Regions from separate parts of the Veillonella magna genome, predicted to be linked through region 3. Evidence: riboswitches for the same ligand, from Rfam matches in the RefSeq annotation. Region 3 holds a riboswitch; each other region holds the start of a gene.
The links. A riboswitch is a leader RNA that binds a small molecule or an ion and turns the genes downstream of it on or off. The one in region 3 is predicted to bind S-adenosylmethionine.
Positions count from the first base shown of each region.

Region 1: linked by a shared signal. The riboswitch ahead of Q5873_RS00795 (5-methyltetrahydropteroyltriglutamate--homocysteine S-methyltransferase) and the one ahead of Q5873_RS09045 (methionine ABC transporter ATP-binding protein) in region 3 are both predicted to bind S-adenosylmethionine.
Region 2: linked by a shared signal. The riboswitch ahead of Q5873_RS09240 (MetQ/NlpA family ABC transporter substrate-binding protein) and the one ahead of Q5873_RS09045 (methionine ABC transporter ATP-binding protein) in region 3 are both predicted to bind S-adenosylmethionine.
Region 4: linked by a shared signal. The riboswitch ahead of metK (methionine adenosyltransferase) and the one ahead of Q5873_RS09045 (methionine ABC transporter ATP-binding protein) in region 3 are both predicted to bind S-adenosylmethionine.

Region 1 covers NZ_CAUGKU010000001.1:180,532-183,687, reverse strand. The annotation lists gene Q5873_RS00805 (hypothetical protein) at 1-9, opposite strand, end outside; gene Q5873_RS00800 (Dyp-type peroxidase) at 320-1,261, opposite strand; SAM riboswitch class I at 1,580-1,683, shown strand; gene Q5873_RS00795 (5-methyltetrahydropteroyltriglutamate--homocysteine S-methyltransferase) at 1,989-3,107, shown strand; gene Q5873_RS00790 (AzlC family ABC transporter permease) at 3,059-3,156, shown strand, end outside.
Region 2 covers NZ_CAUGKU010000020.1:1,067-4,222, forward strand. The annotation lists gene Q5873_RS09235 (amidohydrolase) at 1-738, opposite strand, end outside; gene Q5873_RS09240 (MetQ/NlpA family ABC transporter substrate-binding protein) at 1,049-1,876, opposite strand; SAM riboswitch class I at 2,104-2,215, opposite strand; tRNA gene Q5873_RS09245 (tRNA-Ser) at 2,413-2,503, shown strand; gene Q5873_RS09250 (multidrug effflux MFS transporter) at 2,607-3,156, shown strand, end outside.
Region 3 covers NZ_CAUGKU010000019.1:519-3,674, reverse strand. The annotation lists gene dat (D-amino-acid transaminase) at 62-916, shown strand; gene Q5873_RS09050 (hypothetical protein) at 919-1,416, shown strand; SAM riboswitch class I at 1,746-1,850, shown strand; gene Q5873_RS09045 (methionine ABC transporter ATP-binding protein) at 1,913-2,959, shown strand; gene Q5873_RS09040 (methionine ABC transporter permease) at 2,940-3,156, shown strand, end outside.
Region 4 covers NZ_CAUGKU010000004.1:90,212-93,367, reverse strand. The annotation lists gene priA (replication restart helicase PriA) at 1-495, opposite strand, end outside; gene metK (methionine adenosyltransferase) at 649-1,839, opposite strand; SAM riboswitch class I at 1,891-1,991, opposite strand; gene coaBC (bifunctional phosphopantothenoylcysteine decarboxylase/phosphopantothenate--cysteine ligase CoaBC) at 2,090-3,156, opposite strand, start outside.

The DNA of each region.
Region 1 (3,156 bases), on a different contig from region 3:
GCTGTTCATACTACTACCTCCTATACAGATGATGTACTTAGTTTTATCTTTCATTTATATATTTCGACAGACGGAGATGAAAGTCCTTTTATTTAAGGACGTGTTAGGGATGGTAATAGCATTTAATGGAAGTCCAAAAGCAAAAGGCAATACATATCATGCAATTCGCATGGTAGCGGATGAAGCAGTTTTGTGAGTCACATCATACAAGACGGCTGTTAGTAAAAAAGTCCCGACCTAATTTAGGCGGGACTTTTTTAGTTACTGACCGATAGGTGTTGGCTATCTAGTAATAGTTATTAGCAATATATTTTATGTATTATAATTCTCCTTCGGCGATAGCATCAAGCACGTCTCGCGAAGGAATAAAGAAGAGGGCACCGGTAACGGGCGTGCTGTAATCCAAAAGTTTATCGTTTTGCGTAAACATGTTGGTCAGCATTTGTTTAGTTACATCCCAGTAGCGGGCGTAGCCGATGAAGTAGGTACCGGTTTCATTCTGTCCGGGACTAGAGAACGGCACGTTCATGCGCACAATTTTATGTTCTTTACCATCGCGATTATCTTGGGCGATGATGTTGTGAGCATGTGGATCTTTTTCGTCATCGTCCAGTTCGATGTCGCTGAACTTGCGGCGACCGATGACTTTCTCTTGCATGTCCGTCGGTAAGGATTTCCACGCATCCATATCGTGGATATATTTTTGCGCGAACGCATAAGAGCCGCCGGCAAAGTTGGGATCTTCATCGCCGATGATACCCCATTCGGCTGCTTCATCACCTACCGGATTTTCGGTGCCATCAATGAAACCGATAATAGCCCGGCCTTCAAAATAGCGGAAACCATGTGTTTCGTCGACTACATTGGTTACAGGGCGAAGAAAATCCATAATCTGGTCGCACACTTCGTATACGACAGCTTCGTCGGTAGCGCGAAGATGGAGGAACAAGTCCGCCGGGGTAGATACGGCCGTGTGGCGATCGCCTTTAATTTCTTGGAAGGTTTCTAATTCTTTTGGCTTCTTGGCACCGGGGAAGAGATACTCCCATGCATCATTACTGAAGCCAAAGGCGATTTTTAAATTTGCATGTTCTGCGCGAATGTTCATGGAACGCTGAATCGCCTGAATGCGATCGGCCATATCGGCGATAACCTCTTTTTCCGCCGGCTGGTCCTTACGATGTAATTTGAGCATTAGAAAAATCACGCTGCTCCCTGCGTCTTTGTACACGTCTTGTGAATTATGCAATGCCACTCCCATTGCTAATCCCTCCTTTTCTGTTATCGTTTCTTTGTTTTACTATTAGATAGATGAATTGAGTTTTGTTATCAATATATCCTATAAGTTAATTATAATACGGGATAAAGGGAAGTCAAGGGAGTAACGAGTGTAAGTAAATATTTTTGTAGAATATAAATTTATGTATGGTGTATATTATATAGAGGAGAGTGATTCGCAAAAATAAAAAGATACCAACCGCGCCCCATCCTTCCCTTACGGCAAAACAATTTGACAAAATTTTTCAAATACAGTATCATGTAGAAACAGTGATACATCGTTGTATTACCAACTACATACAGATCATCAAGAGCAGTGGAGGGAATGGCCCTGTGAAGCTGCGGCAACCTGCCTGAGTCGGGCAAGGTGCCAATTCCAGTAGGCTTTGACCTAGCAGATGATGGCTATCAGACGTTATCTGCGAGGATAACGCTTTTTTTATATCTGTCGTTGGACGGCAGTACCCCTTTGTAATTTGGTGGACAATACTTGTATTGGAATGCAAGGTAGGTAAGGTATCCTACGTTCTCTAAGTGCTAATACCTTATATGTATTGAGGCATAAGGGAATATGAGAAGCGTGTTATTGTAGCCGTTGGAATAGGAGCACAGGGGGCACTGGTTGGCTAACCAAGGTGATTTGCCAAGTAGAGAGAAAAGAGACCGAATGTATAAGGTAGCACAGGACTACCGGTAAAGGAGAGATGACAATGAGTACAGCTATTGAAAAAGGACCGTTCCGTTATGATATTGTAGGCAGCTTTTTGCGTACGCCGGAAATTAAAGAAGCCCGTCAGGCTTTTGAAGCCGGTACACTCGATAAAGCCGGCCTTCGCAAGGTAGAAAACGAAGAAATTGCTAAGTTGGTCGATAAAGAATTGGCCGTAGGCCTCAAGGCTGTTACGGATGGTGAATATCGTCGTAGCTTCTGGCATCTTGATTTCCTTGAAAATCTCAAGGGGATTACTCATGTAAAGGCCGATGCATGGTCGGTAAAATTTAAATCTCATCAGCCGAAGGCGGTAACCATCGAGATTACCGATACGATCGATTTCGAAGATCATCCGTTTGTGGAGGATTTCAAAGAGTTCAATGCTATCGTGAATAACCGCGCCGTAGCTAAAATGACAATTCCTTCACCGTCCATGTTACATTTGATTTGTTGTGTGCGAAACGAACATTTTACATTGCCGGCTTGCTACAACAGCGAAGATGAAATTTTTGAAGATATTGCCAAGGCATATAAAAAAGCATTACATGCATTCTATGACGCAGGCTGCCGTTATTTACAGCTAGATGACACGTCATGGGGCGAATTCTGTGATACGGAAAAACGTAAGGCCTATGCAGCACGCGGCATTGATGTAGATAAAGTAGGTCAGAAGTACGTGGAAGTAATCAATAAAGTATTGGAAGATAAGCCGGCTGATTTGACGGTGACCATGCATATTTGTCGCGGTAATTTCCGCTCTACTTGGTTCTCCTCCGGCGGCTATGATCCAATCGCGCCGATTCTCTTTGCTCATTGCAAGGTAGACGGTTTCTTCCTCGAATACGATTCCGACCGTGCCGGTGGCTTCACGCCGTTACGTCATATTAAAGACCAGAAGGTCGTATTAGGTTTGGTTACTTCTAAGTTTGCAGATCTTGAAAAAGAAGAAGATATTATTGAAAGAATTAACGAAGCAACGCTGTATGTTCCTAAAGAACAGCTTTGTATCAGCCCACAGTGCGGCTTTGCTTCCACCGAAGAGGGCAATGCAATTACCGATGAAGATCAGTGGAAAAAACTGAGTCTTCTCAAATCCATTGCGGAAAAAGTTTGGTAAAGAGAAGCGCTTTTAGTTACGCGTTTCCGTTAACAGTTCCAATTTGTGC
Region 2 (3,156 bases), on a different contig from region 3:
GCGTATAGCATTCACTCCCATAACCCCCATCATGGCTGCCTGCAATGCATTGATTCCTTCATGCGGTGCTGCTGCCGCATGGGCCGCTTTTCCTTTATACTCGATAAGTTTGCCAATAAACCCATTGGATGTGGTGCCGAGATTCATTTCTCCTTGCGGAGTTTCTGCCGTTGCTACATGCATTTGCATCGCCATATCAATATCATCGAAAGCACCTTCATATATCAACTGTTGTTTACCGCCCAAATATTTAATCGTCCCTTCTTCACGAAGTTTACTCCGGTAATCAATTTCTACATATTCTTCGGCAGGTACCGCAAAAAGAACCACGTCACCTTTCAGCGATTCCATTACGCCGTCAGCCATAAGACCTTTCCCTACCGCTAACATGTTCGCAATCTGAATGTTATGACCACAGCAATGGGCTGCCCCCGTCAATGGATCTGCCGCCGGATGTTTCGGACACACGATAGCATCCAATTCGCCAATCATGGCTACCGTATAACCGGAAGCGCCGCCACTAAGGCGCGCCTTTAAACCGGTACGGCCATGTCCCGTCGTATATGTCAATCCCATTGCATCGAAAGCTCGTTGCACTTTGGACGATGTCTTATCCTCTTTATAGCCTAACTCCGGTTCTGCCATGATAGATGCCGCTATTTTCTTAAGTTCCGGAGCTGCATCTTCAATCGCACGGCATACACGTTCTTTTACTTCTTCCTTTGTTAATCGCGCCATAGTTCCCCTCCAATTCTTTTCCTACTACAATGCTATGTTCTATTATATGTGGATATTTGTCCATACGTCAACGCAAAAGTATATCAAATTTCTTCAAATCATCGGTAATCATTGAAATAAAAAAGAATACATTTCCCGCAACATGCTTGCCCTTACACGCTGCAGAAAATGTATCCTTTTAAAATTATCCTCATATGCCAAAAATAAATTTACCCTAGGCTCTCTAAGATATTTTGCAACATCGTATCAATATGCTACAAAGTACCAACTATGTTACAAAACATTAAATTAATTTCATTGACCAACGATATTACCACACAGGAATAATTACACCTTCAAATTCTTTATTGATAAAATCGCGTACATCGTCACTTTGGAAAATAGAAACGAATTTTTTGTACGTCGGATTATCTTTATCTTTTGCCCGCGTTGCCACAATATTCACATACGGACTGGTATCGCCTTCCACGGCAATACCGTCGCGCTTGCTGTTAAGTCCGGCAGAAATAGCAAAGCCTGCATTGATAACCGATGCATCCGTATCTTCCAACGAACGCGGTAATTGTGCCGCTTCCAGTTCGATAATTTGAATATGCTTCGGATTTTCTACAATATCCTGAGGTACGGCTTTTAACGGATCTTTCTTCGGATCCAATGTAATGAGCCCTTGCTTTTCCAATAGGATCAGGGCACGGCTACCATTTGTCGGATCATTGGGAATCGCAATCGTTCCTCCGTCGGGAATTTCGTTTAATGATTTGTATTTATGGGAATACACCGCCAACGGCGCCAAGTAGGTCGTTCCGATGCTAACCAAGCTCGTACCGTTCTTCGCATTAAATGCATCCATAAACGGTTTGTGCTGATACAGATTTACATCAATATCGCCGGTAGCCACCGCTTGGTCCGGTGTAATATAATCGGAAAATGTTTTTACATGAACTGTAAGCCCTTCCTTCTTAGCCTTTTCCACTACATATTCCATAATTTGTTCCGTGGAGCCCGGTGTAATTCCCACGGTAATTTCATTTTTTACTGCCGATGAATCGCTGCCACAACCGGCCAATGCACCACCCAAAACCAGTACGGCAGCTCCTAAAAGCGCACTCTTTTTAAACCATTGCCAAGAAAATTTCATACTATAATCCTCCTCTTATTTCTCAATACATATGCCCTCAGACGTTCCTTGCACTTGGCCGGTCTCTCACCTCCGGCCGAGCATTCTCTCTTCTCACTCAATATACATCATCAAGTTATTTCCAACTTTAGCAATGAGTAGTCGCTGATTCACTACATACCATTTTGCAGGCAGTCAACAAAAAAGCCCTCGTCTCGAAAGACAAGGGCTATCTACTCATTAGCTACCAATCATCTTTCGACATAATCATTACCGATACTATCGCTGGATTTGGCACCTTTCTCAAGGAGGGTTGCCGCAACGTCACCGGGCCAGTCCCTCAGCTGCTCTTGATGATTTCCTATTAAATTTGATGGGATTATATTATCACGATATAAATCAGATTGTCAACTACAAATTCTCATCATTACCTTCTCTCAATTTCTCAATAATTTTTCAACAGTTTTATAGCAGCATAAAACTACCTTCACTTTTACTCCAGACCGCACTCTTGACAACTTTTCTTATTAATGCTAGAATTTACGAGTAACATATATGGAGGATTACTCAAGAGGCTGAAGAGGACGGTTTGCTAAATCGTTAGGGCGGGTTACCGTCGCTAGGGTTCGAATCCCTAATCCTCCGCCACAAAGAACGCTGTGCTGCTTGCGGTATAGCGTTTTTTATTTTTTCATACCATCGCGCCATAACACATGGCGCGATTTATATATTTTTCAAAGGAGATGTAAGTATGAAGGAGCGCACACACATGAATGTCCCCATTGATGAACCACCGATGACACCTGCTGTATCCATAAGCATTATATTTACCTTATTTTTAGGGATGCTGTCCGCCATGGTTCCTTTTTCCATGGATATGTATTTGCCCGATTTACCTAAAGTGGCCACGGACTTTCACGCCAGCCCTTCACTGACGCAGTTAACCATCGGCGGCTTTATGATTGGCTCCGCCTTGGGCACACTCATTATCGGTCCTTTAAGTGACGGTCTCGGTCGCAAGCGCCCCCTGTGCGGAGGACTATTGATTTTTACGTTAGCCAGTATCGGCTGCATGTACGTCACATCCGTCTGGGAATTAATTGCACTTCGATTTGTACAAGGCCTTGCCGGTGCAGCTGGCATGATCAGTCCTCGCTCCATCAGTACGGATTTGGCCAAAGGGCCTGCTCTAACTAAATTATTGGCTGTCCTCATGTTTGTTAACGGTTTTGCCCCGGTGATTGCACCGCTTATCGGCGGACAAATTGTGCGCTTTTATTCATGGCGTATGATTTTTGCTG
Region 3 (3,156 bases):
AACACATGTTTTGAAGGCCATTCATCAGGAAATGGAACTGGTTAAGAGAGGTGTATGTCGGATGAAAGAATTAACCTATTTTAACGGCGAATTTGTGGAACCCGGTGAAAAATGTGTAAGCATTGATGATCGCGGATATTGTTTTGGTGACGGTGTATATGAAGTGACCCGTGTATATAACGGTCGTTGCTTTGCCTTTTCCTATCATCAGGATCGATTGTATCGTTCCATGCGTGAAATGGATATTCCTGTAAAAATGCCGCCGGATGATTTACAGGAGCTCCATGAAATTATGATTGAGCAAAGCGGTATTACCGATGGCTACATTTATTTACAGATTACTCGTGGCGTGTCGCCGCGTCATCATGCGTATGATCGCTCCAAGCTGGAGCCGACCATGCTTATGTATATTCGCCCCATTGAAGAAGATTTGAGTAAGCTGGCAGCCGGCGTAAAAGCAATCAGCTTACCGGATGAACGTTGGCTTCATGTGGATATCAAGACATTGAATTTGATTCCGAATATTTTGGCGCAGACGAAAGCAGAAAAGAAATTTGCGTACTCCGCTATTTTATTCCGCGATGATGTATGCACCGAAGGGGCCACATCAAATGTGTTTGCTGTGAAGGACGGCATTTTGTATACGCATCCGGCGAATAATTTAATTCTGAAAGGGATTACCCGCCAGATGATTGTTACTAAAGTAGCTCCGTCATTAGGCGTTACGGTTATTGAAAAGGCATGCAGTCGCGAGTTTATTGAAAATGCGGACGAATTATTCTTTACGGATACTATCGGCGGGGTTATCCCGATTACTAAGCTTGATCGCAAGCCGGTAGGAAATGGTGAACCGGGCCCTGTGACTATGCGCCTTCGTGATGGGTATGAAAAATTGTTGCATGAAGGTATGGCATAAGCATGAGCGTTAGAACAATTACAGGGACGGCAGTCTTGCTGGCCGTAGCCCTGTTGGCGCAAGCGTTGCGTCTTTTTGTACCGATTCCCAATACAGTGAGCATGTTTCTCATCGGTACAATCGTAGGCCTAGCTATGGTTATGGCGACTTGGCGATACGGCACCACCTCGGGGTTAATCATCGCATGGGTGACACCGGTGGTAGCTTTTATGCAGGGAATGTTGCCTTTCATGCCATTTATTCCTATTGTGGGATTAGGTAGTAGCGTCTTTGTGCTGTTGGCCTATGTTATGAAAGGTCGTAATAGCATCTTGGCAGCTATGATCTGTGCGTTGGGTAAGGCAGCGGTATTGTACGGAGGCTTTACTATCCTGTTTATGGGGATACACATCGGTGGACCAATACGTACGGCAATTCTTTTTTCCATGGGATGGCCACAGCTGGTAACCGGGGTTTTGGCAGTACTCTTTGCTGCTCTTATCGATCGGCGTGTCGGTTAATCCTTGCGGCTCATGGCTGGTAACGATGGTGATTCAATCAATTACCATTGATGTTAATGCTATTGATGTTACTATGCAAACGATATGCATCCTGAACTGCCCTCAATTATTAGACGTTACGTCTAACGGTTGAGGGCAGTTTATCTCTTTGTGGGAGATTTTGTAAAGGCGGCTATCAAGAGTGTTCTTTTTGGCCGGATGGATATATGTATATTCATAGTTGCAAAGAAGGAATAAACATATGCAAAAAACAACAGACAAATAAAACGGATGACTATTGACAGTATACTTTAAGAATGATATGCTTTTATCACAGCAAAATTATATATGGTTCATCAAGAGTTGACTGAGGGACTGGCCCTATGAAGTCGCGGCAACCATCCGTAAGGAAACGGTGCCAATTCCAACAAAGCAAATGCTTTGGCAGATGAAGATTACGGTAGCTCTTCATTTGTGTGTGAAGAGTTTTTTTATTGCGTAAAAGGAGAGTGTTCACATGATTGAACTGACTCATATCAGTAAAGTCTACGACGGACCTAATAAGGTAACAGCACTCAAGGATATTAGCTTATCCATTAAGGAAGGCGAAATCTTTGGTGTTATCGGTCAATCCGGTGCCGGTAAATCCACGTTGATCCGTTGCATCAATATGCTGGAACGCCCTACATCAGGCTCTGTCTTGGTGGACGGTGTAGAAATGACAAAGTTGGACGGCAATGCACTACGCGAACAGCGTAAAAATATTGGGATGATTTTTCAACATTTTAATTTGTTGTCCTCCCGGACGGTATACGAAAACGTAGCATTTCCTTTGGAATTGCAGGGCATGAGCAAGGATGAAATTCGTCAACGCATTTTGCCTATTCTTGATATCGTAAAATTGAGTGATCGATTGGATAATTATCCGTCGCAACTATCCGGTGGTCAGAAGCAACGTGTTGGTATTGCACGCGCTTTGGCCAGCAATCCGAAGGTATTGCTTTGCGATGAAGCTACCTCGGCATTGGACCCGCAGACGACAAAATCCATCCTGGAATTGTTGAAGGATATTAATGAAAAGCTAAAGCTTACCATCGTTCTCATTACACATGAAATGCAGGTTATCAAAGAAATCTGCGATCGTGTAGCTGTTATCGAAGGGGGTATTATTATTGAAGAAGGTCCGGTATTGGATGTCTTTACCGCACCGAAAGAAAAAACAACCCGTGAATTTGTAGGCTCTATTATTAGTCACAAATTACCGGAAGAAGCATGGCGTCATCTAAATGTGCAAAAGGAGTGGCATGACGGCTTGTGCCCGCTTATCCGTTTGAACTTTACCGGTGACGTGACGGATGAACCGATTGTGGCCGGTATGATTCGTCGTTTCGGCCTTGATGTAAGTATTCTTTTCGGCGGTGTCGATTACATTCAGGATACCAGCTTTGGTCATTTGATTATTGTGTTGAACGGGTCCCGTGAAAGTGCAGAACAAGCAGTGGCGTACTTGGAAGGGCTTCCTATTAAAAGTGAGGTGATTGGCTATGTCGCAGCAAATCATTAATCTTTTGATTCAAGGCTTGGGCGAGACGCTGCAGATGACGGCGATTTCTACTATCGTGGCAATGATTGTGGGCATACCGTTAGGTGTTGTTTTGGTTATTACCGGGAAAGGTCATATTTTATCCAATAAGGCTGTTAACTCGACCTTAGGGGCGGTAGTAAATGCATTGCGCTCCATTCCGTTTATTATTTTGATGG
Region 4 (3,156 bases), on a different contig from region 3:
GATAGCTAATGAGAATCCTTGCTCTTTAAGCATATCATAGGAAGCTCCGCCAACGGACAACAAATATGCCACTGCTTCACGTTGTCTCTTTTTTCGAGCCGGTATAGATTCCACGGTAAGAAATGACTCGGGATATAACCAAGCGACCTTAGGCCGCTCATAGCTTTTTAATTCTTTTTTATCAATGGTAAATAAGCGAAGTGCATCAGGATAGGAGCAAAGATAATGATGGCTGAGCCTTTTTGCGGTAGCCAGCATCTCCGGTGTAAACCAAGGTGTTTTATCGAGTACGGAGAGAATAGGCTTAACCGTAAAATTAAGAGCCACTGTTTCCGGCGCATAACCAACAATAATCCCCTCTTCTTTACCGCGCCCCAATGGTATGGCAACGCGCGTCCCAACGGGTATCACGCCAAGTGCATCCGGCACTTCATAAGTAAAGGGCTTGTTCAACTGTTTAGCCGGTCTATTGACAATAACTTCTGCTAATCGCACCGTAGCACCTCCTTAGTCACTTCTTTTGATTATACCATTTCCGTTAGTAATTGAAAAATGGATGCCTCACCATTCTCTATATTACAAGAAGGTAAAAGCATCCATTATTACATCTTCACTTAAGGTTTATGAATCAATCCTCAAGCTATCCAATTAAAGTCCTGCTTCCTGACGAAGGATATCCGCTTTGTCAGTTTCTTCCCAAGGAAGATCGATATCGGTACGACCGAAGTGACCGTATGCCGCCGTCTGACGATAAATCGGGCGAAGCAAGTTGAGCATTTCGATAATCCCTGCCGGGCGAAGGTCAAAATGTTTACGCACCAATTCTCCAATGCGTTCTTCGGAAATTTTACCGGTACCAAACGTTTCTACCATGATGGAAACCGGCTGTGCTACACCAATAGCATAGGCAATCTGAATTTCACATTTATCTGCCAAACCGGCAGCAACGATATTCTTTGCCACATAACGAGCCGCATAAGCAGCACTACGGTCAACCTTTGTAGGATCCTTACCGGAGAAAGCACCGCCACCGTGACGAGCCATACCACCATAGGTATCAACAATAATCTTACGACCTGTTAATCCTGCATCCCCCTGCGGTCCGCCAATAACAAAACGTCCCGTTGGGTTAATAAAGAATTTCGTATTTTCATCAACAAAGCCTTCCGGCAATACCGGGGCAATTACATACTTCTTCAAATCTGCTTCAATCTGTTCACGCGTTACTTCCGGACCATGCTGCGTAGAAATTACGATTGTTTCAATGCGCTTCGGTACACCGTCAACATATTCAACAGTTACCTGCGTTTTACCATCCGGACGAAGATAATTAAGAGTTCCATCTTTGCGCACCTTCGTCAACTGACGAGATAAACGATGAGCCAACGCAATCGGCATCGGCATGAATTCTTCGGTTTCATTAGTTGCATAACCGAACATCATACCTTGGTCGCCGGCACCAATTTTATCAAACTTATCCTGACCGCCTTGGCGGGTTTCCAAAGCTTCATCAACACCCATGGCAATATCGGCGGATTGTTCGTCAATAGCTACATTAACGCCGCAAGTATCGCAGTCAAATCCAAATTTAGCGCGAGTATATCCAATTTCACGGATTGTTTCACGAACAATATGATTAATGTCCACATAGCAATTTGTAGAAATTTCACCTACTACATGTACCTGTCCGGTTGTTACCAACGTTTCGCAAGCAACATGCGCAGTCGGATCTTTAGCTAAAATAGCATCCAATACCGCATCGGAAATCTGGTCAGCGATTTTATCAGGATGACCTTCCGTAACGGATTCGGACGTGAAAAATACGTGTTTTTCAGCCATTCATCTTACCTCCAATAAAAAAATTCCTCATCAATAAGATGAGGAACCTAAACCCCATCTTTCGGCTGTTACCGTCGGAATTAGCACCTTTTCTTCACAGAATGGTTGCTGTAGCTTCATTGGGCCTTTCCCTCCACTACTCTTGATGAGTCATATCATTTCTAATTTAACTGTAGTAACTTTTGTTACCTCGCATATTATACTACAAAAGTATGATTCTGCCAAGGCCACAATGTAATATATCTTTTTACTATAATTCAGCTACGGCTGCAATAATTCGCTTTGCCACATCTTGCTTACTCATAAGTGGCAGATTAGTAATCTGCTCACCAGGATAAATAAATGTAACTTCATTAGTATCCACATTAAAGCCAGCATTTTCCTTACTTACATCATTGGCTACAAGCATATCTAAGTTTTTATTACGCACTTTTGCACGGCCGTATTCGATAACGTCATTAGTTTCTGCTGCAAAACCAATAAGCTTTTGATGCGTTTTCTTCTCTCCCAGCCCCTTTAAGATATCCGGATTTTTTACCAAATCCAAAGACATATGCTCCATCTTTTTTATCTTTTGCTCTGCTGCCTCAGCCACGCGGAAATCCGCCACTGCGGCTGCCATAATAACCGCATCACACTCTTCATATACTGCTTCTACCTGTTGCTGCATATCACACGCCGACTGAACAGGCACAAACTGCACACCATACGGAACCTCAAGATGAGTCGGCGCCGATACCAAGATTGTACGCGCACCGGCTAACGCAGCCTGTTCGGCAATAGCATATCCCATTTTTCCGCTGGATTTATTACTAATGAATCGTACCGGATCAATAGCTTCCTGTGTGCCACCGGCTGTTACAACCACAGTTTTTCCTTTTAACAAATCTGTTTTCATAAGATGAAATTGTAACCATTTCACAATATCCACCGGTTCCGGTAATCGACCAATACCACTGGTTCCGCAAGCCAACGATCCGCTGGCAGCTTCTAATATATGGTACCCCAATTGACGCAATGTGTTCATATTGCGTTGCGTAATTGGATTCAAATACATATTTGTATTCATAGCCGGACAAAGAAAGACCGGTGCCTGTGTAGCCATAATTTGCGTAGTTAACATATCGTCCGCAATACCGGAGGCGATTTTACCGATTACATTAGCTGTTGCCGGAGCCACCACATAAGCATCTGCCCATGTAGCCAACGCAATGTGTTCGACATTCCAATCATGAACATCTTCAAACATCTTTACAGCTACCGGATGCCCACTAATCTCGCCGAAGGTCATAGGAGAAACAAATTTAGTAGCATTTT